2 regions of the Yoonia rosea genome follow, and region 2 is predicted to be linked to the other one. Evidence: riboswitches for the same ligand, from Rfam matches in the RefSeq annotation. Region 2 holds a riboswitch; the other holds the start of a gene.
The links. A riboswitch is a leader RNA that binds a small molecule or an ion and turns the genes downstream of it on or off. The one in region 2 is predicted to bind glycine.
Positions count from the first base shown of each region.

Region 1: it holds a riboswitch for glycine, as region 2 does, so the genes downstream of both, B0B09_RS14450 (D-amino acid dehydrogenase) here and gcvT (glycine cleavage system aminomethyltransferase GcvT) in region 2, are expected to answer to the same signal.

Region 1 covers NZ_FTPR01000002.1:641,932-658,115, forward strand. Annotated here, with positions in the region: gene B0B09_RS14415 (peptidoglycan-binding domain-containing protein) at 1-1,393, shown strand, start outside; gene B0B09_RS14420 (PPC domain-containing protein) at 1,469-2,662, opposite strand; gene ykgO (type B 50S ribosomal protein L36) at 2,874-2,999, opposite strand; tRNA gene B0B09_RS14430 (tRNA-Val) at 3,077-3,151, opposite strand; gene B0B09_RS14435 (N-formylglutamate amidohydrolase) at 3,306-4,169, shown strand; gene B0B09_RS14440 (phytanoyl-CoA dioxygenase family protein) at 4,176-5,357, opposite strand; gene B0B09_RS14445 (DNA polymerase IV) at 5,461-6,714, opposite strand; glycine riboswitch at 6,884-6,971, shown strand; gene B0B09_RS14450 (D-amino acid dehydrogenase) at 7,077-8,327, shown strand; gene B0B09_RS14455 (SPFH domain-containing protein) at 8,369-9,262, shown strand; gene B0B09_RS14460 (NfeD family protein) at 9,262-9,534, shown strand; gene pyrF (orotidine-5'-phosphate decarboxylase) at 9,574-10,290, opposite strand; gene clpB (ATP-dependent chaperone ClpB) at 10,553-13,165, shown strand; gene B0B09_RS14475 (outer membrane protein) at 13,301-13,903, shown strand; gene B0B09_RS14480 (YitT family protein) at 14,011-14,622, shown strand; gene B0B09_RS14485 (fasciclin domain-containing protein) at 14,676-15,155, opposite strand; gene msrP (protein-methionine-sulfoxide reductase catalytic subunit MsrP) at 15,437-16,184, shown strand, end outside.
Region 2 covers NZ_FTPR01000001.1:692,457-708,640, forward strand. Annotated here, with positions in the region: gene B0B09_RS03305 (methyl-accepting chemotaxis protein) at 133-2,487, shown strand; tRNA gene B0B09_RS03310 (tRNA-Asn) at 2,606-2,680, opposite strand; gene B0B09_RS03315 (MBL fold metallo-hydrolase) at 3,496-4,398, opposite strand; gene B0B09_RS03320 (ATP-binding protein) at 4,443-5,762, shown strand; gene B0B09_RS03325 (ABC transporter substrate-binding protein) at 5,759-6,811, opposite strand; gene B0B09_RS03330 (sensor histidine kinase) at 6,781-8,181, opposite strand; gene B0B09_RS03335 (response regulator transcription factor) at 8,178-8,840, opposite strand; gene B0B09_RS03340 (tripartite tricarboxylate transporter substrate binding protein) at 8,983-9,966, shown strand; gene B0B09_RS03345 (tripartite tricarboxylate transporter TctB family protein) at 10,045-10,542, shown strand; gene B0B09_RS03350 (tripartite tricarboxylate transporter permease) at 10,546-12,069, shown strand; gene B0B09_RS03355 (maleate cis-trans isomerase family protein) at 12,129-12,911, shown strand; gene B0B09_RS03360 (M24 family metallopeptidase) at 12,908-14,062, shown strand; glycine riboswitch at 14,121-14,206, shown strand; gene gcvT (glycine cleavage system aminomethyltransferase GcvT) at 14,367-15,488, shown strand; gene gcvH (glycine cleavage system protein GcvH) at 15,504-15,863, shown strand; gene gcvP (aminomethyl-transferring glycine dehydrogenase) at 15,882-16,184, shown strand, end outside.

The DNA.
Region 1 (16,184 bases), on a different contig from region 2:
CTATCAGGAATTCAGCAGGGTTGGCGATGCAACAGATATTCTGGATGCCTCGGATGAATTGCGGGATGCCGGTTATCAGGTCACCACGCTCTCCAACGGGTCCGCGCGCGACATGAAGCGTCTCGCGGAAACACTGGCCGATGACGCGCTGGGCGCGGATCGTCTGGTTGTTGCGCTCTCTGGTCGTTTTGCCACGGATGGCACACGGACATGGTTCCTGGCGCAGGATGCGCAGACACCCACACCATTCGGGCTGGATAGCGCAATATCGGTAGATACTGTTCTCGATGTCCTCGCACGCACGCCCGGTCAGGCGGTTCTTGTGCTGGGGTACGATCAGGACGGGTTCAGTAGTTTCGGGCGATATCTGCGCGAAGGCGTCGGCACTCTTGATGTGCCGCAAGGGGTGACTGTGGTATATGGCGAGCCCGACAGGGTTGTCGGGGTTTTGACCGATGCGGTTACAGTACCGGGCGGCGATGTCATGGCCTATGTGCGCGATAACCGGCGTTTAAACACGCTGGGCTTTCAGCCGCAGAGCCTGATCATGCAGTTGTCTGATACGGTTCCGGCGCCAAACCTGCCGCAAATCGAGCCTAGCCTGACCGCATGGACAAACGCACAAAATGCAGACACTGCCGATAGCTACCGCGATTTCATCTTCGAATATCCCCGCAGCCCTTACGCTGACGAGGCGCGCCGCCGTCTGGACCAGATCGAAAATGATCCCATCAGGCTTGCGCAGATTGCCGAAGACGCGCTGAACCTGACCCGCAACGAGCGGCGCGCGATCCAGCGCAATCTGACATTGCTGGAGTTCGATACGCGGGGCGTGGATGGTATCTTTGGCCCCGGCACACGCGGCGCGATCCGCAATTGGCAACAAAACAACGGGTTTGCACAGACCTCCTATCTGACCACCGAGCAGATCAACCGGATTGATGCGCAGGCCAGCCGGCGTGCCGCTGAAATCGCAGCCGAGGAAGAGCGCGCGCGCGAACAAGCCCTGTCACTGGATCGCGACTATTGGGAAGAAACCGGTGCGCGCGGCACGCCAGCTGGCTACCGGGCCTATCTGGAACGCTATCCCGACGGTATTTTCGCGGATGAGGCACGCAACAGGCTTGCTGCGCTGGATGAAGCAAACAATGAGGCGGCCAATGATGCCGCGCGGGCACGCGAGGATGCGCTGAATATCAATCCTGTCCTGCGTCGTTTGATCGAGAACCGGCTGCAGCAACTGGGCTTCAATCCGGGACAGGTCGATGGGCGGTTCGACAGCGATACGCGGCGTGCGATCGGGCGCTATCAGGCGCAGGGAAATCTGACATCGACGGGGTATCTGGATCAGGCGACGCTGGCGCGTCTGCTGGCTGATACGTTCGGTCGCTAGGCGCATTCCCTTTCTGTCGCATAAAAACGGGCGCCCCGCTTGCCGCGGGGCGCCCGTTTTCAATTCCGGTGTGCGTTAGTCTGCGCGCACGTATTTTTCGGCAACAAGCCGGACAAATCCCTGATTGCCCTCAAACAGGCGCACACCGACAATGTAGGTGCCTTCCTGCAAACGTACGGCAATCATGCTGTCCAGCCCGTCGCCATAGTCGTCGTTCAGCCCGATCTGACGGCCCAGATCATCATAGAGCACCAGCCAAGGGTCGCTGTTGCCGTTCGCGATGGCTTCGAGCACCAAGAGGCCTGCGCCTTCGAAATCAAGGCTGAACCATGTGACATCTTCGGTCGCCTGCACGTCCTGGCGGGTGCGCGAGGTCAGCACGCCAAGATCGGTCACAGGGACGCTGCCGTCCAAAGGTGGTGCGGCCTCGCCACGGGCATAGAGCGCCTGCAAGGCTTCTTCCGCATCATAAGGGTTGATGGAAAGGGTGATCGGCGCGTTGTCATCGCTGAGTGCCGTCACGCCAAGGCAATATGTGCCAGCAGCGAGAGTGTCGGTGACATCAAGGCGGGAGTTCAAGCCGTCATAGTCGTCATTTTCGTCGATATAGGTCTCGCCCGGGCCATAGAGGGTGATCACGGGATCGGCGGTTTCATTTTCCGCTGTGATCGTGATTGGTGTCTGACCGTCAAGTTCGAAGCTCCAGAACGGCACCTCTGCCGCGGAGGCCGAAACGCTTTCGCCAAGTGTGCCGTACGGCACGGCTGTGTCACAGCTGCCTGTTGGGGTGCTTGACGGCGTGCTAATGCCGTCTGTCAGCGACTCCTGTTCCTGACGGGCAATGCGGACGAATGCGGTCATCGGGCCGCCATCATAGCTGCGCACCGACATGCAGTAAGTTCCTGCGTCAAGCGAGGTTTCCGCACGCGAGGCGGAGTTGCCGCCAGAATCATCATCAGAAAGAATGATATCGCCGGTACTGTCGAGGAGGTCGATGACCGGATCACCCGACCCACGCCCTGCGGCCTCAACCCGGATATCTGTCGGGGCGGAAAGGGTGAAAAGTGACATATATTCATTGCCGCCCAGAACTAGCGCCATTTGTTCGCGGTAGGCTAAGGATGTGGTAATATCAGAGCTTTCTTCATCGCCGCCGATCCACTGACCGTTGTTGCCAAAGCCTCCGCAGATGTCTTGGGCCAATGCCGGTGATGCGGTGCCCAGCATGAGGGCAGCTATGGCAGATGTTTTAAGTGTGGGGCGGGTCATGGAATAAAGTCCTTTGTCTTCAAGAAATTTGGAGTGCCACAAAGTAGCGTGATGGAACTCAGTATGACTAGCGAATATTACAGGTTTACGAAGGTGCGATTGTGACTTTTACCGGTTTTCTTGCAGATATTTTGATGAGATTGGGCTGATGGAAAAGAAAAAGGGCCGTGCCAGCGGCACGACCCTTTTCCCTGTTACTGCTATCGCAGGTTTAGCCCTGACGGGCTTTGAACCGGCGTTGCGTCTTGTTGATAACATAGACACGGCCCTTACGGCGCACGACGCGGCAATCGCGGTGGCGCTGCTTGAGCGAGCGGAGGGAGTTACGTACCTTCATGGGGTCGTTTCCTATCTGTCGCGGCGCGCGGACTGCGCCTTGGGTTACATTAACGGGCGGTAAGCCCGATGAATTCATGGTGGACGATACTGGGATCGAACCAGTGACCCCTTCGATGTCAACGAAGTGCTCTACCGCTGAGCTAATCATCCATGCCTTCTGCGTTTTACGACACGTCCCATAACGAAATAGGACGCGGGCAATCCGCGTCAGTCGTGCGGTCTATAAAAGGAGTCGACAAAGGGATCAAGGGCTTTTGGTATTTTCCCGAAATGCGCTATCTGTTGTGCTGAAGGGACGAAAATATTGCTTAAAACGGCCTACACTCTGACCCGACCTCAGGTGCGCACCACAAGCGTTGTCTTTGCGTCGCCCCATAGCGGGCGAGATTATCCTGACGCGTTCTTGCGCCGGTCGGTTCTGAATGCAAGCGAGATCCGGTCGTCCGAGGATGCCTTTGTCGATCAGCTTTTCGCCGCCGTGCCTGACCATGGCGCACCGCTGTTGACGGCAACAGCGCCGCGCGCCTTTCTTGATCTGAACCGTGGTGTTGATGAACTTGATCAGGCCCTGATCGAAGGGGTGCGCCGCAACGCACACAACCCGCGCATCGCCAGCGGGCTCGGGGTGATCCCACGTGTTGTGGCCAATGGTCGCCAGATCTATCGTGGCAAGCTCACGCTGGCCGAGGCGCATCTGCGCATTGCGCAGTACTGGCGTCCCTACCATGACCAGCTGCAGACCTTGCTGGATGAAAGCAACAATGCCTACGGCGAGGCGATTTTGATCGATTGTCATTCCATGCCCCACGAAGCGCTTGAGAACGTAGGCCCGCCGGGCAGTGCGCGTCCTGATGTGGTTCTGGGTGATCGGTTTGGCTCCACCGCCGCGGCATCTGTTGTGGAGCAGGTGGAGGCCGCATTTACAAGTGCGGGTCTGCGGGTGGCGCGCAATATGCCCTTTGCGGGGGCCTTCATTACGCAACACTACGGCCGCCCGTCACGCCAGCAACACGCCATTCAGGTCGAGGTTGACCGCGCGCTTTACATGAACGAACGTACATTGGAACTGAACGCAGACTTCACGGCCTTTCAGGCGCTCTTGTCAGGTGTGATCGCCGAGATTGTCGATATCGGACGTGTTGCGGACCAAAAGGTTGCGGCGGAATAGCCGCGGTTAAGACAGCCGCGCTATTTTCATATCGTCCAGACGTTTGCTGAAATCCTCCGGGCTGATGCCTGTCGACAAGGCACGCGCTATGAACGCGGCCTGTGTTTCTGGCGCAATTCCGTTTGCGGGTGGATCGCGGTCAAGGTTGGTCGGGAAAGAATAGCCTTCTGCAGTGGCCGATATCGCTGCTTTGAGTTCCGAGGGGCTCAATTTGCCATCTGCTATCGCTTGGGCAGCAAATGGGAACACCAGCCTGCACATTTTGTCGCGGTCAATCGTTTCCATCGCCCGCCCGAAGGCTGAGGAGACCTGCAAGAGATTGGCGAAACGATGGATATCCTTGCTGGTGTTCGCGCCTGCTGCGTGAAACAGCGCAGGGTTGAAAAACAAAGTGTCGCCCTTTGCGAGCGGCAGTTGGATATAGCGTTCTTCAAACAACGCCCTGAAATCGGGCCTGCGCCAAGCGGCATATCCCGGGCGGTAGGCCTGCGAGAAAGGAAGTAGTTTCGTCGGGCCGCTTTCCAGCGGCATATCGCAATGCGCAACTGCCCCCTGAAGTGTGAGGACTGGTGAAATCTCATGCACATGGGCGGGATAGGACGCGCAGATCTCGGCGGTTTGAAAGCCCAGATGATAATCGCGATGCGCTTGCTGCGCGGCTCCGCCGGGATGGACGAGGTTCACTTGCGCGGTCATCTGGTAGTTGGGGCCAAGCCATGCCTCGCAAGCCGCATCAATCACGGTATTTGCGAAATAGCGGAGGAAGACATCGGGTGCCGCTTCGCAAAGTTTTTGCAGCGAATTCCAGACCCGATCATTCGCACCTGCCGCCGCGAAATGGTCGCCTGCGCCGTGCGCGCCCGCCTTTTCATTTGCAATGATCTGTTCGTAAACGCGGGTGGCCTGATCCAGAACACTGGTGTCCGCAAAGGTCTTTTTGAGCGCGATGACACCTGCACCTTCCCGCAGAACGCGGGCCCATTCTGCCAGGATTCGCTTACGGGTTCCCTGATCTTCAAGGGCAGGGCGGAGTGCTGCCATATCATAAACCGGAATACTCTTTTCGATGGCGGAGGCAAAAGGCACATCCACGCCGTGTGTAGTCTGATCAATCAACGCGGTGAAATCCGCGATATCACAGGCATCGGGATCATAATAAGCGGCGGTGGTGTCAAAGACGTGGTTCAAGTCGTGCCCTCGCTGTGTCTGCGCCGGTCGAGCGTAGCGGACATTCGTTTTTGTAAAAAGACTAATTCAGGCGGGGGTGGGTGGGTCAAGACCCACCTTACGCCTAGCGCAGGGCGCGTCCTTTGATGATCGCATCCTTGCCAAACTTCTCACGGATTCTGTCAGCGGCTTTTTCGGCATCGGCCCGTTTTTGCGCGCCGGGGTCGAGCAAATCACCTTCGCGGTCGGCTTCGGCGGCAGGACTTATCTCGGACAGCCCCACCCCCAGAAGACGAAATGGCCCGCGTCCGCTGACCTGATCGAACAAGCCGCGCGCCGTGCGATAGATGGTGTCGGCAATCTGGGTCGGATGGCGCAGGCTTTGGCGTTTCGAGATCAGTTTGAAATCCGAGGTTTTCAACTTCAACGTCACCACCCGTCCCGCTTTATCCTGCGCTTTGGCGCGTGCGCTGACCTTTTCGGCCATCCGCCACAGGTGGCCATCCAGAATATCCACATCGCCGGTGTCTTCATTGAACGTTGTCTCGTTCGACAGCGTTTTTACAGGGCTATGGGGTGAAATCCGCCGCCCGTCCTCGCCGCGGGCAAGGCTGTAGAGCCGCTCGCCCATGCCGCCGAACCGGTCATGCAGATCCCGCCTGTCCCAGCGCAGAAGGTCGTCAAAGGTACGAATCCCTGCGCCCTCGAGGCTGGCCTGTGCGGCCGGCCCGATGCCCCAGATCAGGCGCACGGATTTGGGGCGCAGAAATGCGGTGGTTTCTGCCTTGCCGATAATCGAGAAGCCGCGTGGTTTGTCGAGGTCCGAGGCCACTTTGGCGAGGAATTTGTTGTGCGACAGCCCGATTGATCCCGTCAGCCCCAGTTCGTCTTTCATCCGCTTGACCAGACGCGCCAGCATGACCGCAGGGGGTGCGTGGTGCAGGCGTTCGGTGCCTGTAAGGTCCATGAATGCTTCATCCAGTGACAAGGGCTCAACCACCGGTGTCAGTTCATCCATCATCGCGCGGATGGCGCGTGAGGCCTCGGTGTAGGCGGGAAAGTTGGGGCGGACGACGACAGCCTCGGGGCAAAGCTTGAGCGCCTGAAACATCGGCATGGCAGATTTGACGCCCTTGATTCGCGCCACATAGCAGGCGGTCGATACAACGCCGCGTCGCCCGCCACCGATGATCACGGGTTTATCTGCGAGATCGGGGTTGTCGCGTTTTTCCACCGAGGCATAAAAAGCATCGCAATCCATATGCGCGATGGTCAGGTCAAACAGCTCCGGGTGCCGCGTCACCCTTGGACTGCGGCATTGTGGACAACGGGACTCATTGTCGAATGTGGTCAGGCAATCGCGACAAAGTGCTGGCATGAAGGCAGTGTAGAAGGGGCGGGATTTGGACACAACGGCCCACACGATGGCGCGAGGATGCTGCTGGTGGCGTTGCGTCGCGAAAATGCCACGGTGCGACGGATGGCATTCCGGGCTGAAATTTCTCATTGCGTTGCGCGCCGATCTGTCTATGAGTTTCCAATAGGAAACACACCAACCGGGAGAGTCCGGTTTGGTCTGGCGCCGAAGGAGCAACCGCCCCGGTCACTCTCAGGCAAAAGGACCGGTTGGGGTGCAACACGCCGAAGAGAGGCCTTGAGTGGTCCGCCGAAGGAGCAAGCCCGATTGGGCGAATCTCTCAGGTACAGCAGACGGCGGGGGCAGATGGTAGGGAGTTTACCATGCCTAAAGTTGCTGTATTGGGCGCCGGAATTACCGGCGTCACCACTGCTTATTCACTTCACACGCGCGGATATGACGTCACCGTGTTTGATCGCCAGCGCTATGCGGCGATGGAAACCAGCTTTGCCAATGGCGGACAGCTCAGCGCGTCAAACGCGGAAGTCTGGAACCAGTGGTCCACGGTTCTGAAGGGTATCAAATGGATGCTGCAACAGGATGCGCCTTTATCGGTGAACCCCAGCCCCAGCTGGCATAAAATTAGCTGGATGGCGGCGTTTCTGGCAAATATTCCGCACTATAAAGCGAACACCGTCGCAACCGCGCGGATGGCGGTGACGGCGCGCGCTGGTCTGGCGGAAATGGCTGATCATGCAGGGATTGATTTTGATTTCACGCCGGCAGGGATCTTGCATTTCTACAAAACCGAGAAAGATTTTGCCCATGCGCGCAAGGTCACGGAATTGTTGGCCCAAGGCGGATTGGCGCGACGCGAATTGAGCGCGGAAGAGACGCTTGCCAAAGAACCGACCTTGCGTGGCGGTATTTTGGGCGGGTTCTGGACCGAGAGCGACAGCACAGGCGATATCCACAAATTCACCGTCGGTCTGGCCGCGTGGCTGCGCCGACAGGGTGTGCAGTTTGAAATGGGCCATGCGGTCGACGATGTTGCGGCCGATGCGGATGGCGTGACTGTGCGGGCGCGGACCGAGCAGCGTTTTGATGCGGTGGTTGTTTCTGCCGGCGTTGCGTCACGCGGTTTTGCAAAGAAACTGGGTGACCGCGTGAATGTTTATCCGGTGAAAGGCTATTCCATCACGGTCAACCTGCCTGATGCGCAATCTCAGGCGGCGGCACCGACGGTTTCGCTGTTGGATGACAAGGCCAAGATCGTCACTTCGCGCTTGGGGCGTGACCGGTTCCGCATTGCGGGGACCGCAGAATTCAATGGCGAAAACCGTGATATCCGTGCGGATCGTGTGAAACCGCTGGTGCAGTGGTGCGAGGCGCACTTCCCCGATGTCAGCACGGAAAACGTCGTGCCTTGGGCAGGGCTGCGCCCGATGATGCCCAACATGATGCCGCGTGTTGGTGCCGGGCGTCATCCGCGTGTTTTCTATAATACCGGGCACGGGCACCTTGGTTGGACCCTTTCGGCGGCAACGTCCGATCTCGTTGCAACTGCGGTACAGTCGCGTGTTTTCGCGCCCAAATCGCACAGTATGCAACAGCATACATTGAAATCAGCATAACAGCTACTTATCTATCCTTCATAATTATGAGGGATAGATACATGCCTATTGAGAACCTTTTATCCGAGTTTCTGGGCCAGAATGTGCTGTGGCTTTTGCTGGCAGTGTTCATCATCGTCTGCATTATGGCCGGTGTTCGCATCGTGCCGCAGTCTGAGAAGTTCGTGGTTGAACGTCTTGGTCGTCTGCGTTCAGTGCTTGGCCCCGGGATCAACTTTATTGTCCCGTTTCTGGACCGTGTGCGTCACAAGGTATCCATACTTGAGCGCCAGTTGCCGTCGATGAACCAGGATGCCATCACATCGGACAACGTGCTGGTCCAGGTCGAGACATCGGTTTTTTACCGCATCATCGAGCCTGAAAAGACCGTATACCGGATCCGTGATGTCGATGGTGCGATCTCGACCACTGTGGCCGGTATCGTGCGGTCGGAAATCGGCCGTATGGAACTGGATCAGGTACAGGCGAACCGTTCGAGCCTGATTGAAGCGGTACGGACCCAAGTCGCCCAGCAAGTAGATGACTGGGGTATTGAAGTGACCCGCGCCGAGATTCTCGACGTCAATCTGGATCAGGCAACGCGTGAAGCGATGCTGCAACAGCTGAACGCCGAACGTGCACGTCGCGCGCAGGTGACAGAAGCCGAAGGTAAGAAGCGCGCTGTGGAGCTGCAGTCCGACGCGGAACTTTATGCCGCCGAGCAGGACGCGAAAGCGCGCCGTATTCTGGCGGATGCCGAAGCCTATGCGACGCAGGTGGTTGCCGTGGCGATTGCAGAAAATGGTTTGGAGGCGGCGCAGTATCAGGTGGCCCTCAAGCAGGTTGAAGCCTTGCAAAAGCTGGGTGACGGTACCGGCAGTCAGACTGTTATCCTGCCCGCCAATGCGCTTGATGCCTTTGCCAATGCATTCCAGATGCTGAAAGGACGTGGATAATGCCGCTTTGGACAGAATGGTGGGTGTGGATGTCGGGGGCTTTGATCCTCGCAACACTCGAGGTGTTGATCCCGGGCTATATCTTTCTGGGGTTCGCGATTGGCGCGGCCATGATGGGACTGCTGATCCTCTTCGGGATATCGGCGTCAGGCTTTGCGCTCACGCTGGTCATCTTTTCGGTGCTGTCGCTGATTTCCTATCTGGTGATGCGGAAATACTTCGCGCTGAAGACCGGACAGGTCAAAATCTGGGAAACCGACGTCAACGACTGATCTTTTGCTTCAGACCTTAAGATCTGAAAACCCCCGGCCCTAGTGGTTGGGGGTTTTTGCTTGTGGTGATGCCAGTTCCGCCAGAATGCTTTGTGCTGCGGCCTTTGGGTTCGCGGCCTGCCAGATCGGGCGGCCCACAACCACATGGTCCGCGCCGTTTGCGATGGCCTGCGCCGGTGTCATGACCCGTTTTTGATCCCCAAGGGCTGCACCTGCGGGCCGCACGCCGGGGGTGACGATCAGTTTGCCTTCCGCTTCGGGCAGGGCGCGGATCAGTGCCGCCTCTTGCGGTGATGCGATCACCCCGTCGGCCCCGTTTGAAAGTGCTGTGCCTGCGCGTTCCTGCACCAGATCGGCCACCGCGCCCGCCTTGATGCAGGATGCATCCAGATCGTCGCGGTCCAGTGATGTCAGAATGGTTACGGCCAAGATTTTCATGTTGGACCCGCCAGCCCCTTCACGCGCTGCGCGTACAACATGGGGGTCGCCATGGACAGTCAGGAAGTCCAGATCAAATTGGGCCACACCGCGCACCGCGGCTTCGACTGTCGCGCCGATGTCAAAGAATTTCATATCAAGAAAAATGCGTTTGCCATGTTCCTGCTTGAGTTCGTTCGCAAGCGCCAAGCCGCCGCCCGTCAGCATCCCAAGCCCGATTTTATAAAAACTTACAGCATCGCCCAGCGTGTTGGCCAGTTCCAGCCCTTCAAGGACGTTTGGCACGTCCATTGCTACGATCAAACGGTCATCGGACATGTGCAAACTCCTTGATTTGTTTTGAGCGGTCTAGCGACTGGGCGGTTGCGGCGCAACTGATGCGGTGCTGACACGATTGATGTTGATCAACCTGGCATCGCTTTGAGGGTCTAATGATGTGTCTGTCGGGTGCGTTTGCGTATTTGACGACATGGACTTGCACGACCGGTGCGGGCATCCCATTTATTGAAGGAGGCCCAATCAGGGATGTGCCGCGTAGTCGGGCATCCGTAAAGACGGGCGCTTAACAAAGGAGAGACCCATGAACTTAGAAAAGTTCACTGAGCGGTCGCGCGGCTTTATTCAGGCCGCCCAGACGATCGCAATGCGCGAGGATCATCAGAAACTCGCCCCCGAGCACCTGCTCAAAGCTTTGCTTGATGATGAAGAAGGGTTGGCTACCAACCTGATTTCACATGCAGGCGGCGATGCGCCCGCTGTTGTCGGCGCGGTTGAGGCAGCCCTTGCAAAAATACCCAAGGTTTCCGGCGATACAGGCCAGGTTTATCTGGATAATACGACCGCCAAAGTCGTGGATGAGGCTGAAAAGCTTGCCAAGAAGGCAGGCGATAGCTTTGTGCCGGTCGAACGCCTGCTCACGGCGCTTGCCGTTGTGAAATCCAAGGCCAAAGACGCTTTGGATGCAGGTGGCGTGTCCGCCATGAAACTCAATGCAGCGATCAACGACATCCGCAAAGGCCGGACCGCCGATAGTGCGAACGCCGAAGACAGCTTTGATGCGCTCAAGAAATATGCGCGCGACCTGACCGAGGCCGCCGAGCAAGGCAAGATCGACCCGATCATTGGCCGTGACGAAGAGATTCGCCGCGCGATGCAGGTTTTGTCACGCCGGACCAAGAATAACCCTGTGCTGATTGGCGAACCCGGTGTCGGTAAAACGGCGATTGCCGAGGGACTCGCCCTGCGGATCATCAGCGGCGACGTGCCTGAAAGCTTGCGCAACAAACGTCTGATGGCGCTGGATATGGGCGCGCTGATTGCAGGTGCAAAGTATCGTGGTGAGTTTGAGGAACGCCTGAAGGCGGTTCTGAAAGAGATCGAAGCTGCGGCCGGTGAAATCATCTTGTTCATCGACGAGATGCACACGCTTGTCGGCGCAGGTGCGTCCGAGGGTTCGATGGATGCGGCAAACCTGATCAAACCGGCTTTGGCACGCGGCGAACTGCACTGCGTGGGTGCCACGACGCTGAACGAATACCGCAAGTATGTGGAAAAAGACGCAGCCCTCGCGCGGCGTTTCCAGCCTTTGATGGTGGAAGAGCCGACTGTGTCGGACACGGTCAGTATCTTGCGCGGGATCAAAGAGAAGTACGAGCTGCACCACGGTGTGCGTATTTCCGATAGCGCCTTGGTTGCGGCGGCAACGCTATCGCACCGCTATATCACGGATCGTTTTCTGCCGGACAAGGCCATCGACCTGATGGATGAGGCCGCCAGCCGTCTGCGGATGGAAGTGGACAGCAAGCCAGAAGAGCTGGATGCGCTGGATCGCCAGATTCTGCAGTTACAGATCGAATCCGAGGCTTTGAAGAAAGAAGACGACAAAGCATCGCTTGATCGGTTGGAAAAGCTGCAAAAGGAATTGGCGGACCTGCAGGACCGTGGATCAGAAATGACTGCGAAATGGCAGGCCGAGCGTGACAAGCTGGAAAACCAGCGTGGCGTGAAGGAAAAACTGGACCGCGCGCGTGCCGAGTTGGACATCGCCAAACGCGAAGGCAATCTCGCCCGTGCCGGTGAGCTGTCCTATGGTGTGATCCCTGAACTGGAGCGCCTTGTCGCAGAAGTTGAGACAGGTGATGACCTGATGGTTGAAGAGGCCGTGCGCCCCGAGCAGATCGCTGAAGTCGTCGAGCGCTGGACGGGTATTCCGACCTCGAAGATGCTGGAAGGTGAACGTGATAAGCTCTTGCGCATGGAAGAAGAGCTGGGCAGGCGCGTGATCGGTCAAAAGACAGCGGTCCGTTCGGTGGCAAATGCTGTGCGCCGCGCACGTGCCGGTCTGAATGACGAGAACCGTCCGCTTGGATCGTTCCTGTTCCTCGGGCCAACGGGTGTTGGTAAAACCGAGCTGACCAAGGCCGTGGCCGAGTATCTTTTTGATGACGACAGCGCAATGGTGCGCATTGATATGTCTGAATTCATGGAAAAGCACGCGGTCGCCCGTCTGATTGGTGCGCCTCCGGGCTATGTCGGTTATGATGAGGGTGGCGTGCTGACCGAGGCCGTCCGCCGCCGCCCATATCAGGTGGTCCTGTTCGACGAGGTCGAAAAGGCGCACCCCGATGTGTTCAACGTGCTGTTGCAGGTGCTGGACGATGGTGTGCTAACCGATGGTCAGGGCCGGACGGTGGACTTCAAGCAGACGCTGATCATTCTGACATCCAATCTGGGGGCGCAGGCGCTGAGCCAGCTGCCCGATGGTGCCGATACCAGCGATGCCAAGCGCGATGTGATGGATGCGGTGCGCGGGCACTTCCGGCCAGAGTTCCTGAACCGGCTGGACGAGATTGTCATCTTTGACCGTCTGGCGCGCAGTGACATGGCAGGTATCGTGACAATCCAGCTTGGTTTGCTCGAGCGGCGGCTGGCAGGGCGCAACATCCATCTTGATCTGGATGATGCCGCACTCAATTGGCTGGCTGAAGAAGGCTATGATCCTGTGTTCGGCGCGCGCCCCCTGAAGAGGGTCATCCAGCGCGCGCTGCAGGACCAGCTGGCCGAGATGATTCTGGCCGGTGATGTCATGGACGGCGATACGATCAAAATCAGCGCTGGAGTTGACGGGCTCGTAGTGGGTGATCGTGTGGCGGGAACCAACCGACCACGGCCAAATGATGCAGTCGTGCATTGAGCAAGTGATCGGGGCGCCTTCGGGCGCCCTTTTTCTTGGTTCTGTCGATGAAGTTCTGATTCTGTCGATATGTGTCTCGACCGGAGTGCCCACTTTCCCTAAGGTCAGCTTTGGGGGCAATTCTGGAGTACGAAGATGAATATGACGAACAAGCGTGCAGCAATCATCGTGGCTGTGGCCGCTCTTGCTGCGTCTACCGCACAGGCCGATGGGATCTACTATGGTGGGAGCCTTGGCTATTTGCAGATGGAGAGCACAAGTGACGGAATCGGCGAAACCTCGGGTGAAAGCGTGGTGGTTGGCGGCCTTCTGGGCTATCGGGCCGACATCGGCGGCGGGCCTTTCTGGGCAGCGGAGTTGAATGTCGATTTTCCGGTCGATGGGGAGATGAGCTACAGCGGCGGTGCCGACTCATGCACGGATTTCTCGCCCGATTGGTGTGACATTGATGCGCTTGCCCGGGTGCGCGGCCTTTACGGCGTTCCGGTCGGTGGCGGCTACGATCTCTTCGGGTCTGCTGGCCTCGCCATCGTGACCGGTGTCGCTGAGGATGGCGGAGGTGTCTATGCCGACACGGTCGGGACCGGTTTCACCGCCGGCATCGGTGTTCAGCGGGCGCTGGCGGGCAGTGGGACCGCGCGTCTGGAGGTGATCTACGATTCCATCGAGAACACTGATCCCGATGACTTTGAAAAGGCCCTTGAGAACGTAGGTATCACTGCTTCTTTCCTGTTCTGACCCCAAAAGGAGTGATACGCGGGGCGCCTGCGGGCGCCCCTTTTCTTTTGCGGGCCCGTTGGCACCCGGGCACTTGTGGGTCAGCAAAGCTGCCCTATAAAGGTGTTATGACAACACATCCGCCAGAATCTACACATTCGCTTCTTGATGACGTCCAGGGCATGTCGCTTGGCATCTTTCTTGCCGCGGTTGGTCTGAACATATTGACCACGGTTGGGCTGATTACCGGACAGACAGCCGGAATTGCGGTGATTATTTCTTACCTCAGCGGGTATTCATTCGGTGTGGTCTTCTTTGCGGTAAACCTGCCGTTCTATGTGCTGGCGTGGAAACGTCTGGGCGCCACATTTACCATTAAGTCGCTGATCTCTGTGACGCTTCTGTCAGTGCTGAGCGAGATCATCCCGCTTGGCATGGTATTCTCGTATATTGACCCGCTATTGGGTGCGCTGACATTTGGTGCTTTGCTTGGGGTCGCCCTCCTGGTGCTCTTCCGGCATAACGGATCGCTGGGTGGTTTGGGCGTTGTGGCTCTGCTGATCCAGGATACGACAGGGTTTCGCGCCGGATATGCGCAGCTCATCTTTGATGCCCTTATCTTCGGACTGGCGTTTTTTCTCTTTGATCCGTTGTTGGTGTTCTATTCGCTCGTGGGCGCTGTGGTGCTGAACCTGATTATTGCGATCAATCACCGGCGCGACCGTTACGTCGCACGATAACAAAAAAGCCCCGGCGATGTGCCGGGGCTTTGGTAGACCTTGTGGTCAATCGTTTACATGGACGGCAGGATAACCGCGTCGATCACGTGGATCACGCCGTTTGATGCTTCGATGTCTGCTGTAACGACGTTTGCGCCGTCAACCATCACGCCGCCTTCGGTCATGATTGTGACGTCAGCACCGTTTACAGTTGTCGCCATCATGCCGTTGCTCAGGTCTGTGGACATCACTTTGCCTGGCACAACGTGGTAGGTCAGGATCGCGGCCAGTGCTTCCGGATCGGCAAGCAGACCTTCAACTGTACCTTCTGGCAGTGCAGCAAAGGCTTCGTCTGTTGGTGCGAAAACAGTGAACGGACCTTCGCCTTTCAGTGTTTCAACCAGACCGGCCGCTTCAACAGCAGCAACCAGTGTTGTAAAGCTGCCTGCATCAATCGCTGTGTCGACGATATCTTTTGAGTGGCCTGCTGCGAAGGCCGAAGTTGAAGTCAGGGCAGCTGTCGTTGTCAGTGCGATAAAAGTTCTGCGTAGCATCTGTGTTCTCCTAGTTTCAAAGCATGCCTTGTCGTTGGCATTGCTCTTTTTACGAGAGCAGATCACCTTGGATCATCGGGGAATTACGCCGATGCTGCTTGACGAAAACCGCATTTCACCTAAGCCGCGCCGATTTGCTGTTTCCAGTCACAGGTGCGTGAATCTTTGTGATTGATCCGGCATATTTACGGAACATTTCAACGATCTGGCGGCAACGTGAGACATCTTTCAAACGTTATCCTCTATATACTGTCAGGAAGTGAAAAGAACGGAGATCCAAGATGGCATATCGCTGGACCAATACTTTGACCAAGGCTGACGTCACACCAAAGTCGGCTTATCTCAACCGGCGCCAGATTCTGGCGGGGACGATCGGGCTTGGCGCGATTGGCCTTGCGGGCGGTGCCGCGGCACAGGGCAACCTGGAGCCCAATACGCTGGAAGAGATCACAAGCTACAACAATTACTATGAATTCGGCACCGGCAAGAACGATCCGGCCCAGAACGCCCATAGGCTGGTGACATCGCCATGGTCCATCAAGGTGGATGGGATGGTTGATAACCCCGGTGATTATGCGCTGGATGATCTGCTGGCGGGGCTCTCGGTTGAGGATCGCCTCTACCGTTTCCGCTGTGTCGAGGCGTGGTCAATGGTCGTGCCATGGAATGGCATCGAGCTTGCGGATATCCTCGATCGGGTCGGGGTTCAGTCGCGCGCAAAATATGTGGCCTTTGAAACAGTGGTCCAGCCCGAGAACATGATCGGCGTCCAGCGCCGCGTTCTGGATTTCCCATATGTCGAGGGCCTGCGCCTTGATGAGGCAATGCACCCGCTGACCATCATGGCGACAGGTATCTATGATGAGCCGCTTTATAATCAGTCTGGTGCGCCGATCCGTTTGGTCGTGCCATGGAAGTACGGGTTCAAGTCGATCAAATCCATTGTGCGGATCACACTGACTGACCGTGAACCCCCTACCAGCTGGAACAAGGCCAATGCGCGTGAATACGGCTTCTATAGTAATGTGA
Region 2 (16,184 bases):
CGGTATCGTATGATCGCGATGCTTTGAATGTTCATGCCGCAGGCGCCTGCGACGCGTCAAAAGCGGCTTAAGCTGTTCTTAAACCTCATCGTTCATAAGGCTGCCAAGCATTGCATATTCTGTGAGGGGCTAATGGGATTCTCGACTTCAATCGCACTATCGCGAAAACTACCGTCAATCATCGCTGCGCTTTGCGTGGTTGCCAGTGTCAGTATCGCCGTTGTCGGCTATCTGGATTTTCGACAGAATGTGTTTCAGGACGCGCGAAAAAATTTCCGTATCCTGACGGAAAGCCGCGGCAACAGCTTGGTCTCATGGTTTGAAAACATAGGGCAGAATGTTGCAAGCTATGCAAATGACCCGACGGTCGTCGCTGCACTGGGCTCGTTTGGCAGCTCATATGATCTGATGATTGATAGCGCCGGTTTGCGTGATGCCTATATCACAAATAACCCCAATCCGCCCGGCGAGCGTGCGCAGTTTGATCAGGCGCCTGAATCTGTTCCTTATCACTTCCAGCACGGGCGTTTTCACCCGTATTTCCGCGATATTGCGAAGACCGCTGGCTACTATGATTTCTTTTTGTTCAATCGCCGTGGCGATCTGATGTACTCGGTCGAAAAAGAGGGGGATTATGCGACAAACTTCGCTGACGGACCCTACGCCGATAGCGGCCTCGGCTCGGCATTCACTGCGGCGCGGGACGGCGAGCAGGGCCAGGTATATTTTGCTGACTTTGCGGGATATGAACCGGACGGCGGCGATGCCGCCGCTTTTCTCGCGACGCCGGTTTTCGATCAAAGCAATCAGTTGCTGGGGGTGGTAGCTGTACAGGTGCCGACAGGACAAATTGATGAGATATTCAATAATCCGCTTGGCATGGGCGACACCGGACGCATCTATGCAGTAGGACCGGACCTGCGGACGCGGAATGCGCCGCGTTTTGATGCCGCGGTCGGGCGTCTTTCGGATGTGTCGGACGCCACCCAAGTGAATGCGCTATTCAACGGTGGCGATACGTTTCAAGGTCTGACCACCGGGATCAGTGGTGATGATATGCTCTCCAAAGGCGCCTTGATCGACGTCTTCGGACAGACGTGGGCGATCATTGGCGAGATTACCTCCGCTGAAATCGAGACCCCTGTTATTGCGGCGCGCAATAAGATGATCCTCGTGACTGTGTTCGTCGTCGGTGTTTCTGCATTCTTGGGCTGGCTCACTGCGCGCTCGGTCGTGCGGCCCCTGGCCCGTCTTGGTGAGGCGATGGGCCGTGTTTCTGAAAAAGACTATGATGTTGATCTGTCGGATCAAAAACGTGGTGATGAAATCGGCAGCCTTTTCAATAGTCTGGATAATTTTCGGCAAAAATTGCGCGCGTCCGACTTGGCAGAGGAAGAACGCCAGGCACTGCAGGTGAAACAGGCAGAGGTCGTCAACCGGCTGAGTATCGCACTCACCAAACTTGCCGATGGTGATCTGCAACATAGGATCGAAACGCCGTTTGATGGCGACTATGATCAGCTGCGCCAGGATTATAACCGTACCGTACTTAATCTGAACAAGACAATCGGCTCTGTTGTCATCCGCTCGGGTGCGATCCGACAGCGGTCGGACGGGATGAGCCGCGCCTCGGATGATTTGTCGCGCCGCACAGAGAATCAGGCCGCGACACTGGAAGAGACAGCCGCGGCACTGGACCAGATGACCGCCAGCGTCAAATCTGCGGCCGATGGTGCCCGTCAGGTCAAAGAGGTTGTGGGCAGCGCACGTGATGACGCCGATAAAAGTGAGCCGGTGGTGAAAGATGCTGTGCGTGCCATGACGGAGATCGAAGGGTCCTCACAGGAAATTTCACAGATTATCGGTGTCATTGACGATATTGCGTTCCAGACAAATCTGCTGGCGCTGAACGCGGGCGTTGAAGCGGCGCGCGCTGGCGAGGCGGGACGTGGCTTTGCCGTTGTCGCGTCAGAGGTGCGAGCGCTTGCGCAGCGTTCTTCGGACGCGGCCAAACAGATCAAATCATTGATCAGTGAAAGCTCCGGTCAGGTCGAGCGCGGTGTGACGCTTGTTGGGCAAGCCGGTGAGGTGCTGACAAAAATTGCAAGTCATATCAATCATATCTCTGATCTTGTCGCCGAAATTGCATCAGGCGCAGAAGAACAGTCAATTGGTCTTGGCGAGATCAACATCGGTGTGACCCAGCTCGACAAGGTGACACAGCAAAACGCAGCAATGGTGGAGGAAGCAACTGCCAGTAACCACGCGTTGAATGGCGATGCGGCGCAGCTTGAGGAACTGGTCACGCATTTCCGCCTCGATGAAACAGCAATTGGTGGTTCCGCCGTTCAGGACAACATTATGCAATTTGTCCCGCAACCGGCACAGCAGACCCCTGACTTGCCTTCCTATCACGATGCAAGGCCCGCAGTCGCCAAAGTAAGTGGTGGAGGCGGTGGCCGCGAAGATATCTGGCAAGATTTCTGATCTGCCCGACGACCCTTTGGTAGACCAAGTTTTGCCGCGCGTTTTCAATGAATGCGCGGCATCCGCGTTTGTGTTTAAGCCAATTCAGCCACGGAAATCTTGTGAAACTATGGGGAATTGGCTCCGACGGTAGGGATCGAACCTACGACCAATTGATTAACAGTCAACTGCTCTACCGCTGAGCTACGTCGGAACACTCGGGCCCATATAGCAACGCGATTCCGAGACGTCCAGAGGGTTTTGCAGTGTTTTTGCGAAACTTTTCAAATGCATCGTTTTGCGCTCAATTGTACCTTTCATGTGCGGCATCGGTGCGGTTTTGGCGCGCATTGCATCGCGTTTTTGCGACAAAGCTGCTCCTATCGTATTTGGCTGTGATGATGACCTTATATTGCGCCCATGCTGCCCGCATCCGAAAGGCGAATGAAAGCAGTCATGCGTTGCGATGGCCCGCCACAGATACGGCCACCCAAAGAGAAGATCATATCTGATATAATCCGCCCCCGATCCCGGCCTTCCACAAAGTACGCCGCTGTTATGCGCACGCGCTGCAAGGCCAACAAGAGGTGTTGCAATCCCATATGAGATTTGGGTGGTTCGCGCGTCCCAGCGCGCAGCGGCGTGCTGGCGACAGGGGCAATCCTGCGGACGGACGTTGTGTGCTGACATGTTCGGCGCGTGCCTTACTGGCTGCCTTCAGACCGACGTTCCGGCTTTCCAGTGCGATCAACTGAGCGGTAAGAACGCGACAGCGTAAGGCGTCGGTTTCTTGGCATGCATCAGCAATCCTTTGTCTTTGATGCGCCTTGATCCGTGCCGGCGTCAGGACCGAGAAATGCCCGAGCGGCAGGTTGGGAGCTGTCTGCGCGGAAACGGCGAACGGGCGCTATCGCGGTCATTGTTGTCAAAGTCATTCAGAGGCAGCACAGACTTCCGGTGCACCGGAAAGCCGATTATTCCACTTTCGCAGCGGCTGAACCCGTCACAGCTGAAAGCATGACCGCGCGGCTATTCCCGCAGCGCGAATGTTGCACCTGTTGCCAATTGCGGCGCGGCACTGACGATGCCACGTGTGTAGAGGTCGACCAGATGTGCAAAGACGTTCCGCTCTGCGGCCTGGGCCAGGCCGTGCGCAAGGTCGTGATAAACAGCGCTAGTAATCTGGGCAGGGGTCGCAGGTTTTTCGGTGAGCGTTGAAATGATCTGCATCTCGCGCGTTTTGCGGTGCGCAATCAACCAGGCGAGCCGCGCCGCTGGCTGCATGACCGGGGCGCCATGGCCGGGGTAATAAATGCGTGCGTCATGCCCCTGCAGTTTCGTGCAGGAGGCCATGAAATCGCTCAGGTCCCCGTCAGGTGGTGAGACCAGCGAACTGGCCCAGCCCATCACGTGATCGCCGGTAAAGATCGCGTCATTCCAGACATAGCAAAGATGGTTCCCGATATGTCCCGGCGTATGCAGCGCGGTGATCTCGCCCCACGCCCCTGATAAAACGTCGCCATCTCTCAGCGCGCGATCAGGCGAAAACCTGTGGTCGATACCTTCGCCGCCACCGGCGAGCCCTTCTTCGGCCAGCTGCTGCATCACGGCGCTGCGTCCTGCGCGACTGTCCCCGAAGGCATAGGTCGGTGCGGCCAGTCTGTCGCGCAGAGTTGCGGCAAGTGGCGAATGGTCCAGATGGCTATGCGTCAGCAGGATATGTGACACAGGGCGTCCCGCAATCGCCGCCTCCACAGCCGCGAGATGGTTCGGGTCGTCCGGCCCGGGGTCGATGATGGCAAGCGTATCACGCCCCAGAATATAGGTATTCGTGCCCAAATAGGTCATGGGCGAGGGGTTTGGCGCCAGAACCAGGTGCAAGTCCTCCGCAAGCGCTAGCGGTTTGCCTGCAATGGGTGCAAAATCCGCCATCACAACCGCTTTCCGTTTTGTCGATGGCAGGGTAGCGTAACGGCATGTTCTTTGGTTGGCTCAAGAAATATATGCCGCGAGGCATTTACGCGCGCGCCGCGTTGATCCTGGTTTTGCCTATTCTGCTGTTGCAATTGCTTGTCTCGGTTGTGTTTATCCAGCGCCACTTTGAAGGTGTCACCCGCCTGATGACAAGTGCCGTGAATATTGAATTGCGCTTTCTGGTGGATACCGCAAACAGCGCGGCGACGCTCGCGGACGCACGTACAGCCCTTGGGCGCATCGATGAACCCTTGGAAATCGGCACGGTTCTGCCTGCAGACGATGTCATCACGGAGGATATCCTCCCTTTTGTCGATCTCACGGGCGGTACTGTGATTGAAACGCTGCGCGCGGGTGTCAGTGATATTCTGGCGGTATCGCTGGAACGGCGCAGCAGGGTGGTGGTCTGGGTACAGACCCGCTACGGGCCTTTGCGCATGGAACTGCGGCGTGCGCGTGTATCGGCGTCAAATCCACATCAGTTGCTCGTGATTATGGTCGTTTTGGGCGGTATCATGACGGTGATTGCCTATGTCTTTTTGCGCAACCAATTGCGTCCGATCAAACGTATGGCCCGTGCCGCGACAGATTACGGCAAGGGCCGGATCACCCCGTTTACGCCATCCGGCGCGATCGAGGTGCGTGCCGCTGGCATGGCATTTCTTGATATGCGGAACCGCCTCGAGCGCCAGACCCAAAGCCGGACGATGATGCTCTCGGGGGTCAGCCATGATTTGCGCACACCGCTGACCCGTATGCGGTTGGGCCTTTCCATGCTGGACCCGCAGGATGCCGCGCCGCTTGCACATGATGTGGATGATATGGAGCGGCTGCTGGATGCATTTCTGGACTTCGCCCGTACCGACGCCGAAGACAGTCTTGAACCGACGATACCAAGGCAGATCATTGCGGATGTTTTGGCTGATGCGACACGCATGAAGCAGGAGGTGACACTGGGGGCGATTGAGGGGGCGGACGAAAAGGTCGGCCTGCGCCCGCTGGCGATCCGCCGTGCGCTGAACAACCTTATCGGCAATGCGCTGCGCTATGGCACAAAGGCCGAAATTGGCGTCAGCGTCACGGATCGTGCGGTCCGGTTCTGGGTCGAGGATGACGGTCCCGGCATTCCGCCAGACCGCTATGATGAGGCATTGAGCCCTTTCGTCCGCCTTGATCCGGCGCGCAATCAGGACAAAGGCAGTGGTGTCGGCCTTGGCTTGTCGATCGTTGCCGATATCGCGCGAACCCATGGCGGGGTCCTGCGTCTTGGCGTCAGCGAGCGGCTTGGCGGGTTGAAGGCCGAGTTGGTTCTGGCGCGCTAGGGATTGTCCACCGCGTCTTGCAACATGGCATCGCTCCACGCACCGAGAAATGCGTTTCTGTTCAGCTTATCGAGATAGACGAGGAGTGCGGGGCCAAGCCGGATCGGGCCATAGGCGCGGGCTTCGGGTGTTTGGGCGGCACCCAAGGGGGGCAGGGCCCAAACGCGGGACTGTTCGCGCATCCCTTCTTGCAGCAGGTGGTCGATAAATAGTCCCGCGCTGGCGGGTTGCGTGGCCGTTGCAGGGATGAGGGCTGTGCGCAACATCACCGTGGCATAGTCCTGCAGGTCCAGAATTTCCAAACGGTCATCACGTGCGATCCGTTCGGCGGCATAAGACCCCAGCACGTTGTAGGCGAGGGACAATCGGCCTGCGGCAACATCATCGATCATCTGCGCTGAACAGCAATAAAGCGCCGTACCACGCAATCCCATCAACTCGGACAACCGCCAGTAGGTATCGGAATTGCGTGCTTCTTGGGTGGCAAATAGATAGCCCAAACCGCTCGTGCGGACATCATAGGTGCCAATCGCATTCTGAAAAACGGCGGGGTTCTGGCGCAGCAGCGCGATCAGGTCTTGGCGCGTTGTAGGCCGTTCCATACCTGCAAAAGCCGCGCGCGAGATGACCGCAACGGCGGGTTCAGCCGTGAAGGCAAAGACCTGATTGCGCCACTGTGCCCAGACGGGCAGGGCTTGCGTGACGGGGGAAGTATAGGCCTGTGCCGCGCCATCATTGGCCAGCTGGAATTGCAGGTCCATCGCCGATGAGATGGCCACATCAAAGACCGCACCCTGCGTAATGGCGCGATGCAACTCGGCGCTTGAGGTCACCGAATAATCGATTCCGATCGTGGGGTTTTCAGCCTGGAATGCCAGTATAAAGGGCTCAAAAACCTCAAGGTCGCCGGTCGAGATCACTTTGAGGACAACCCCACCCCTGCCGGGGTAGAATTTCTGGTCTTCAAGCTCCAAGGCGGCCAAAGGCCCGCCCAGACAAAGCGAAAGTGCTGTCGCAATCAGGCTGCGGGCAAGATCAGGGAAACGCATGCGCCTGCTCCATCATCAGGGTTTGTTAACGTGATACGGCCACCGTGGGCGTCCAGCACTTCTTTTGCGATGGTAAGCCCCAGACCGGACCCGACGATTTGATCCACGTTGGTGCCGCGCTGAAAGCGCGCGGTCAGATCCGGTAAAGAGGGCGCCGAAAATCCGCGGCCATGGTCGCGGATTGTCAGCCGCCAGAATTTGTCGTCCATGCGGTCAAGGGTGACGTTGATGTCAGTTTCCGCAGGCGAATACTTCACGGAATTGTCCAGAACATTGCGCAGCGCACTTTCCAGCAAAATGGCATCCCCGCGCACATCAGCGGGGCCTTTGCAATTCAGATTGATCGCGATGTCTTTCATGTCGGCGGTCGGGGCAAGCCCGTCCGACACACGCGCGGCCAGTTCTGCCAGATCAACGTGGTCCTGTGCCAATGCATCGGCACGGAAGCTGACGGTAGCATGATCCAAAAGCTGGCTGGCCGAGCGCGAGCTTTCGTCAACCGCGCGGATAATGCGCCGGAGCATCTGTTTCTCTTCGTCTTTTTCTACCGTGTGCAGTGCAAGTTCTGCCTGCACCCGTACAGTGGCCAAAGGTGTGCGTACGCGGTGTGCGGCTTCGGCGATAAACTCCTCGGAGCGCCGGATGGAGTGCCCCAACCGTTCCATCAGACGGTTGAGGGCAATCAAAAGCGGAGACAGTTCCGCGGGAACCTGGCGGCGCAAGGGACGCAAATCGGCCGGGCCGCGCCGTGATACGGCCTGTGCAAAGCTGTTAAGCGGCTTTAATGCGTTGCTTGCCGCAACGGCCCCGAGCCCCACGGCAAGCACAAAGAGCGCCACCGACAGCCCTGCGGCTGTTTGTGACAGCTCGGATCCAATCGCGTCCACCCCGGTGCGGGTTTGCGCCACGGTCACCAGAACCGGCACGGGCTGTTGGCCTGCCAGAACCGTGCGCTGGACGGTGACCGCGCGCACGGGGTCGCCGCGATAATTGATTGTGCGGACAGTCACCGCACCGGAGCGGCGGACAGGGCCCGCAGGCTCGGCCAGATCGTCATAGCCGGTGAGTGTCACGCCCTCGGCGGACACGCGATAGAACACGCGGTCCTGACCGATCGCATCCAGCATCGCAAAGGCCGAGTAGGGCAGTTCCAGCAAAATCGTGCCCTGTTCACTGCGCAATGCCTCGGCGATTGTGGTAGCCGAGGCGACAAGCACGTTGTCTTGGGTCTGCTCGGCGGCTTCGCGTGCGAAGGTCGTGACTGTCCACCATGACAGGACAGCCAAAACGGCCGCGACCCCCGCAAGCAGAATCGTCAGGCGTTGACCGATCGAGCGCCACCAGAACGGCAGCGATTTGGCGGTATTCATGGCCATGTCATCCGGTATCCGATGCCGCGCACAGTTTCGATCTCGACCCCGGCCTCTTGAAGTCTTTTGCGCAGGCGGCCAACATAGACCTCAATGGCATTCTCACTAACCTCGGCATCCTGCGAAAACAAGCGGTCCAGCAGTTGGGTCTTGGACAGGATCTGCCCCTTGTTGCGCGCAAAGACTTCGAGCAGGCGCAGTTCGCGATTGCGCAACGGGAGTGTCTCGCCGTTTTGCTGCAGCGTGCCACCTGATGGATCAAAGAGCGCGGTGCCCAGTGGAATGAGCGCCGGTGTCGGGGTGCCGCGACGGCGCAGAACCGCGCGACATCTGGCTTCTAACTCGCCGAAATCAAATGGTTTTGTGATGTAGTCATCTGCGCCGAGATCAAGCGTATCAACGCGGTCGGACACTTGGCTGCGGGCGGTGAGTACGATGACCGGCAGCCGCTCTGCGGTGCGGGTTTTACGCAAAAATTCGCGGCCGTCACCGTCAGGCAACATCACATCCAGCAGCATCAGGTCGTAATCCGCAATGGCCAGCCATTCTTCGGCCTCGGCCAGTGTCATGGCGTGATCCACGGCATGCCCGTCAAGCGACAAACGCGCGATCACAGCCTCGCCCAATTCTGCGTTATCCTCAACGAGCAAAAAGCGCATTGATCGTTCTCTCCTCGGTCCGCGCAACCCGATATCCGGTGTCGCGTGAATTAATTCATCTGGTGTCAGGCTCGTGTCAGCTTCGCATGCGGTTATTCAGCATGGGCGGGGAAACCGCGCCTGTCAAATGGGAGGAATACAGATGACAATGAACATGACCCGCCGGGTCGTGGCGGCCGCTGCGGCCGTTACACTCGCGTTTACGAACCCAGCAACTGCTGGCGGCCATCAGGTGATGGACGAGATAAATTTTCTGATCCCCGGCGGTGCTGGTGGTGGTTGGGACGGCACAGCACGTGGCACGGGTGAGGCGTTGACCGCGTCCGGCCTTGTGGGCACAGCATCCTACGAAAACATGTCCGGTGGCGGTGGCGGTGTGGCGATTGCCCACCTGATCGAAAATGCGGAATCACTGCAGAACACTATGATGGTGAACTCGACACCAATCATCATCCGCTCGCTCACAGGCGTGTTTCCACAAAGCTATCGTGATCTGACGCTCGTCGCCGGCACGATCGGTGACTATGCGGCAATTGTTGTCAGCACCGACAGTGGGATCCAGTCAATGGATGATCTGCTGGCAGCGTACCGCGAAGATGGCATGGGCTTTGCCATTGGCGGTGGGTCTGTGCCAGGCGGGCTTGACCACCTTGTTGCGGCATCTGTGATGCAGGCCGCTGGCGAAGACCCCACAGCGTTCAACTACATTCCATATGACGCGGGTGGCGCGGCAATGGCAGGTTTGCTGTCGGGTGAAATTCAGGCGCTCTCAACCGGCTTTTCCGAGGCGATTGCCCTGGCTGACCAAGGCGAAGTCCGCATTCTTGGCGTGACATCCCCAGAGCGTGTACCGGCCTATGACAGTGCGCCCACAATGATCGAGCAGGGGCTGGATACCACATTCGTCAACTGGCGCGGTTTCTTTGCTGCACCCGGTGTGTCTGACGAACAGGTTGGGAAGATGCAGGCCGCTATCGCTGCGATGTACGACACACCCGAATGGGAAGAAGTGCGCGCGCGTAACGGCTGGGTCAACATCTACAACAACGGTGATGATTTCCGTACATTCCTGGACAACCAGGAGCAGGAAATCGGTGACCTGATGCGGACACTCGGCTTTCTCTAAGAACCAAGCCGCAATTCTATGCCGTCCCGCAATCATGCGGGACGGTTCCACTATACGAATTTTCAGGGAGGGGAATTCATGGCGCTGGATCGTTGGATCGCGCTGATCTTTGTCTTATTTTGCTGCGTTTATGGCTATGCCGCATTCTTTACGATGGATCAGCTTCTTCCCCCCTTTATGCAACGTAACCCTGTGTGGCCCTCGACCTTTCCAAAGGTGCTGGCCGTGCTTGGGATTATCGTTGGTCTGGTTGTGCTCTTGGGTCTGGAAAAGACCGACGACAGCGACGCGGGCCCCTCGGCCACTGAAATCAACTATCGCCGTTTGCACGAATACAAACTCGGTCAGGCCCTGATGTTGCTTGCGTTGATGGTGCTTTACGCGCTGATGCTGCGGCCTGCAGGTTTTCTGATCTCGACCACTGTTTTTTTGACCGCAGGCAGCGCGATCCTGGGTGAGCGCAAGTTTCACATCATGATCCCCGTTGCGGTCTTCGCCACCGGTTCTGTGTGGTATCTGGTCCAAGAGGTGCTTGGCATCTTCTTGCGTCCGTTTCCGTTTTTCATGGGGATGTAGGTCATGCTTGAAGGAATTATGATTGGCCTTGAAGCGGCCTTTTCCGTCCAGAACATCCTGATGGTGGTGTTCGGTTGTCTGATCGGAACATTCATCGGCATGTTGCCGGGGCTGGGGCCGATGTCGATTATCGCCATTATGATCCCAGTGGCGATCACTTTAGGTGATCCGGCCGCGGCGCTGATCCTGTTGGCCGGCGTCTACTACGGTGCGATCTTCGGCGGCTCGACCTCGTCGATCCTGCTGAATGCGCCCGGTGTGGCAGGGACCGTCGCCACCAGTTTCGACGGCTATCCGATGGCGCGCAAGGGGCAGGCAGGCAAGGCGCTGACCATCGCCGCCGTCAGCAGTTTTGCGGGCGGTACGATCGGGGCGATCCTCTTGATGATCTTTGCGCCGGCTTTGTCGTCTGTCGCGCTCTTGTTCCATTCGGCCGAGTATTTTGCGCTCATGGTTGTGGGTCTTTCTGCCATCGCGGCCTTTGCGGGCACGGGGCAGGTCGGCAAGGCACTGATGATGACCTTGCTGGGTCTGATCCTTGCCACCGTCGGCGAGGGCGCATTGTTCAGCATGCCGCGCTTTACCATGGGCATGATGGACCTGCAGTCCGGCATCAGCTTTATCACACTGGCGATGGCGATGTTTGCCCTGCCAGAGGCGCTTTTTCTTGTACTGAACCCCGCACGCGGCGCAAGCAATGCCGAAGGCGGCAGCAACAAGATCACCAATCTGCGCTTTTCGCGCGCTGAGGGGCGGGCGATGCTGCCGGTGATCGGGCGTCAGTCTATTCAGGGCTTTTTCATCGGCGTTCTGCCCGGTGCGGGGGCCACGATCGCGTCTTTTCTCGGCTATGCTGTGGAACGCAACCTTGCCAAAGGCGAAGAGCAGGCCGAATTCGGCAAAGGGTCAATCAAGGGCCTTGCTGCGCCGGAAACAGCCAATAACGCGGCTTGCACGGGGTCATTCGTGCCTTTGCTGACGCTGGGTATCCCCGGTTCCGGCACGACGGCGATCCTGCTGGGCGCGTTGATTGCATTGAATGTGACCCCCGGGCCACGTCTGATGACGGACACGCCCGAGATTTTCTGGGCTGTTATTATCTCGATGTTCATCGGCAATCTGGTGCTCTTGGTGCTGAACCTGCCGCTGATCCCCTATATCGCCAAAATCCTGTCGATCCCGCGTAACTACCTGATCCCCTTCATCCTGTTTTTTACGCTGATGGGGGCCTATATCGGGCAGAATAACGCGACCGAGCTCTTGATCCTTGTGGGCTTTGGCGTGGTCGCTACGATCCTGCGGTTTGCGGATTATCCTCTGGCACCGCTCTTGATCGGCTTCATCCTTGGCACGATGCTGGAAGACAACTTTGCCCGCTCGATGCAGCTTTATCAGGGCCTTGGCTTTATCCTAGAACGCCCGATGACATTGGGTTTGTTGGTCCTGGCCGCGGTGCTGGTACTTTTGCCAAGCTTCCGTGCACGCCGTGCGCGTAAGCGGGCAGAAGGTGTCGCCGACGGCGATTGATTATGGCAGGCGCGCAGATTTCGTTTTGGAATCTGCGCGCGGCGACCTAACACTTGGGCATGATCCTGTCCAAACCCCGTACACCCGAAATGGACGCAGGCCGGCACCATCGCGCGCGGCTGGGGTTTATCCTGATGTCCACCGATCTGGCCTGTGAGGCCGATTGCATGGATATGGCCCCCGGTGGTGTGGCCGTCCATTTCACCCGTTTGAAAACGGATGATCACACCACCAATGAAACGCTGGCGCGACACATCGACGATATGGCCGATGCCGCCGCGCGCCTGCAGCCCGATATGCGCCCCGAGGTGATCAGCTATTGCTGCACCTCCGGCTCGATTATCTGCGGCGAGCAAAGCGTCTTTCGCGAAATCCGCAAAGGCGCGCCATGGACCCAGCCTATGTGCATTGTCACCGGTGTGATGGATGCGTTGCGTGAAGTGGGCGCGCAAAAGATCGTCGTCGGCACGCCCTATCTGGACGAGATCAACACCGCCGAGGCCGCTTATCTGGCGCAAGCGGGTTTTGACGTGCTGGATATTCAGGGTTTGCAACTGGCAACCGGCGTTGAATTCGGGCGCGTCACCCCCGGTTACTGGAAGCAGTTTGCGCTGGACCTCGACCGCCCGGATGCGGATGCGATTTTTATGTCTTGCAGCGGCATCCGCGCGCTTGAGGTCGTCGACGAGATCGAACAGATCGTAGGTAAGCCGGTCATTACCTCAAATCAGGCGCAGTTCTGGTCGTGTTTGCGCAGGGCAGGGATCATGGATGACCTGCAGGGGTTCGGCCAGATTTTCAAACACAGCGGGCGCGCGATATCAGGCACGGTGCCCAGATGACGGCACCATCGACACGCGGGTTTCCGGAGGCTGAATATCGCACACGTACAACGCGCGCGCAGGAAGAGATGGCGGAGCAGGGACTTGATGGCCTGTTGCTGATGACCGAAGCAGAAGTTACCTATTTCACCGGCTTCCAAACCCTGTTCTGGCAAAGCCCGACACGGCCATGGTTTGTTTTTGTGCCGCACGCAGGCAAGCCCGTCGCGATCATCCCGGAAATCGGTGCGGCTCTTATGCGTCAGACATGGGTGGACGACATCCGCACATGGTGCGCGCCTTGTCCTGCGGATGACGGGATCAGCTTGCTGACTGAGCTGTTGGCGCCTTGTACAAAGATCGGTATCATGCTGGGCCACGAGACACATCTGCGTATGCCTTTGGCAGATTGGAACAGGTTGATGGCAGCATTGCCGGGCCTTCAGGTCACGGACGCGGGGCCGCTGGTGCAAGGCCTGCGGATGGTGAAATCCGACGCCGAGATTACGAAACTTGCCCAGATCTGCGCGATCGGGTCGGCGACTTTTGCGCAGGTGCCCGCGTTTGCGCAAGAAGGCACGCCGCTTGATGCTGTGTTCCGTGAGTTTCGGCGCGCTGCATTGGCACAGGGGGCCGATGGTGCGCCCTATGTGGTGGGGGCAGCGGCACAGGGGGGCTATGCGGATGTCATCTCGCCGCCGGACGGCACACCGCTGGCAAAGGGCGATATCCTGATGCTGGACAGTGGCATGGTCTGTGACGGATATTATTGTGATTTTGATCGCAACTGGGCAATCGGGCGGGCCGATGACATGGCCAAACGCGCCTATGACGTGCTTTGGCGCGCGACCCAAGCGGGGATTGCCGCAGCGCGCCCCGGAACCACCTGTCAGGCCCTTTGTGCCGCAATGAACGCAGTGATCGCCGAGATACAAGACAGCGGGGGTGACATAGGTCGCTTCGGGCACGGATTGGGACTGCAACTGACCGAACAACCCTCGCTCGCGGGCTTTGATGCGACGGTCTTGCAAGAGAATATGGTCATCACATTGGAACCCTCTGTGTCTTACGGTGACGGGCTGATGATGGTGCATGAAGAGAACATCGTGGTGACACCCGCAGGGGGGCGTTTGCTGACGACCCGTGCCGCGCCGGAACTGCCGATCATTTAGAGGTTTCGCGTGCATCGAATCTCTTGCGCGCAGGTCGGGAACGGGGCAAGTTGCGTCGCAATCGACGTCGGGAGAACCAACCCAGTTGGTGCCGAAGGAGCAACCGCCCCGGAAACTCTCAGGCCACAGGACCGACGTAGGTAAGAAGACTCTGGAGAGTGGCAGGTCGCTGCCCGCCGAAGGGATAGCAATCTCAGGCATCAGGACAGAGGGGGCATCACGCACGTCGGCATCCGCTGCCGTGCCCATGTGGTGCCGTTTGATCGCAAGATCCTGTCGGCCGGAAAGAAGGAACGGCCTGACGATGTCTGATCTGCACCAAACCCCGCTACATGCGCTGCACCTTTCGCTGGGGGCAAAAATGGTGCCTTTTGCAGGCTACGACATGCCTGTCCAATATCCGATGGGCGTGCTGCAGGAACATCTGCACACGCGGGCAAAGGCAGGTCTGTTTGACGTCAGCCACATGGGGCAGGTACGCGTGACGGGTGCCGATTACGCCAGTGCGGCTGCGGCACTGGAGCAGCTGATCCCCGTGGATATTCTGGGTCTGGCTGAAAACCGTCAGCGCTATGGTTTTTTCACCAATGCGCAGGGTGGTATCCGTGATGATCTGATGCTGGCGAACGGTGGCGATCATGTTTTCATCGTTGTGAACGCCGCCTGCAAGGCCGCGGATATCGCATATATGCAGGCGGAACTGACGGATGTGACCGTCACCGAAATCACCGACCGCGCGCTTTTGGCGCTCCAGGGGCCGGCGGCCGAGGCTGTGCTGTCCACCCTCGACGCCCGCGCGGCCGGAATGCGCTTTATGGATGTCGCGACGCTGACACTCGCGGGCGCGGAATGCTGGGTCTCGCGGTCAGGCTACACCGGCGAGGACGGCTATGAAATCTCGGTCCCTGCGGATCAGGCGGTGGCGTTGGCAGAGGCGCTATTGGCGCATCAGGACGTGGCCCCCATCGGGTTGGGCGCACGCGACAGTCTGCGCCTTGAAGCGGGGCTTTGCCTTTATGGACATGATATCGACACCGGTACGAACCCCGCCGAGGCCGCCCTTGGTTGGGCCATCCAGAAGGTCCGCCGCACAGGTGGCGCGCGCGCTGGAGGGTTCGTTGGCGCGGATGTGGTTTTGCCGGCACTGGCGGAAGGTGCCGCACGCAAACGTGTGGGGCTGCTGCCGCAAGGCCGTGCGCCCATGCGCGAAGGTGTGCCGCTTTTTGCAAGTGAAGAGGCCACCACCCAGATAGGTGCGATCACCTCAGGCGGTTTCGGTCCCACCGTCGGCGCACCTGTTGCGATGGGCTATCTGCCCACGGATTTATCAGCCAACGGCACCACCGTCTGGGGCGAATTGCGCGGCAAGCGCCTGCCGCTGACTGTTGCCGCGATGCCTTTTACACCTGCCAATTTCAAACGTTAACTCTGGAGAGCCCCGATGAAATACACCGAAGAACATGAATGGCTGCGCCCCGAAGACGATCTGATCGTCGTGGGGATTACAGAACACGCCACGACCCAACTGGGCGATATCGTCTTTGTCGAATTGCCCGAAGTCGGCGCGACCGTGACCAAGGACGACGAGATCGTGGTCATCGAAAGCGTCAAGGCCGCGTCTGATATCCTCGCGCCACTGGACGGTGAAATCGTTGAAGTGAATACAGCCCTTGCCGACAATCCCGCCCTCGCCAACGACGACGCCATCGGGGACGGTTGGTTCTTCAAGATCAAGCCGTCCGACCCGTCACAGATGGACGAGTACATGGACGAAGCAGCCTATAACGCAATGATCGCCTGAACACGCGCGGAGCCTGACATGCCTTTTACCCCGACCGATTATCTGCCCTATGACTTTGCCAACCGCCGCCATATCGGACCCTCGCAGGCCGAAATGGTGCAGATGCTGCAAGTGGTCGGGGCAAAAGACCTTGATGCGCTGATTGACGACACATTGCCTGCCGCGATCCGGCAGAAAGACCCGCTGGACTTCGGCAAGCCGCTGTCCGAGGCAGAGTTGCTGCGTAGTATGAAAAAGACGGCGCAAAAGAACAAGGTGCTGACGTCTTTGATCGGGCAGGGGTATCATGGCACGGTCACGCCCCCCGCAATCCAGCGCAAT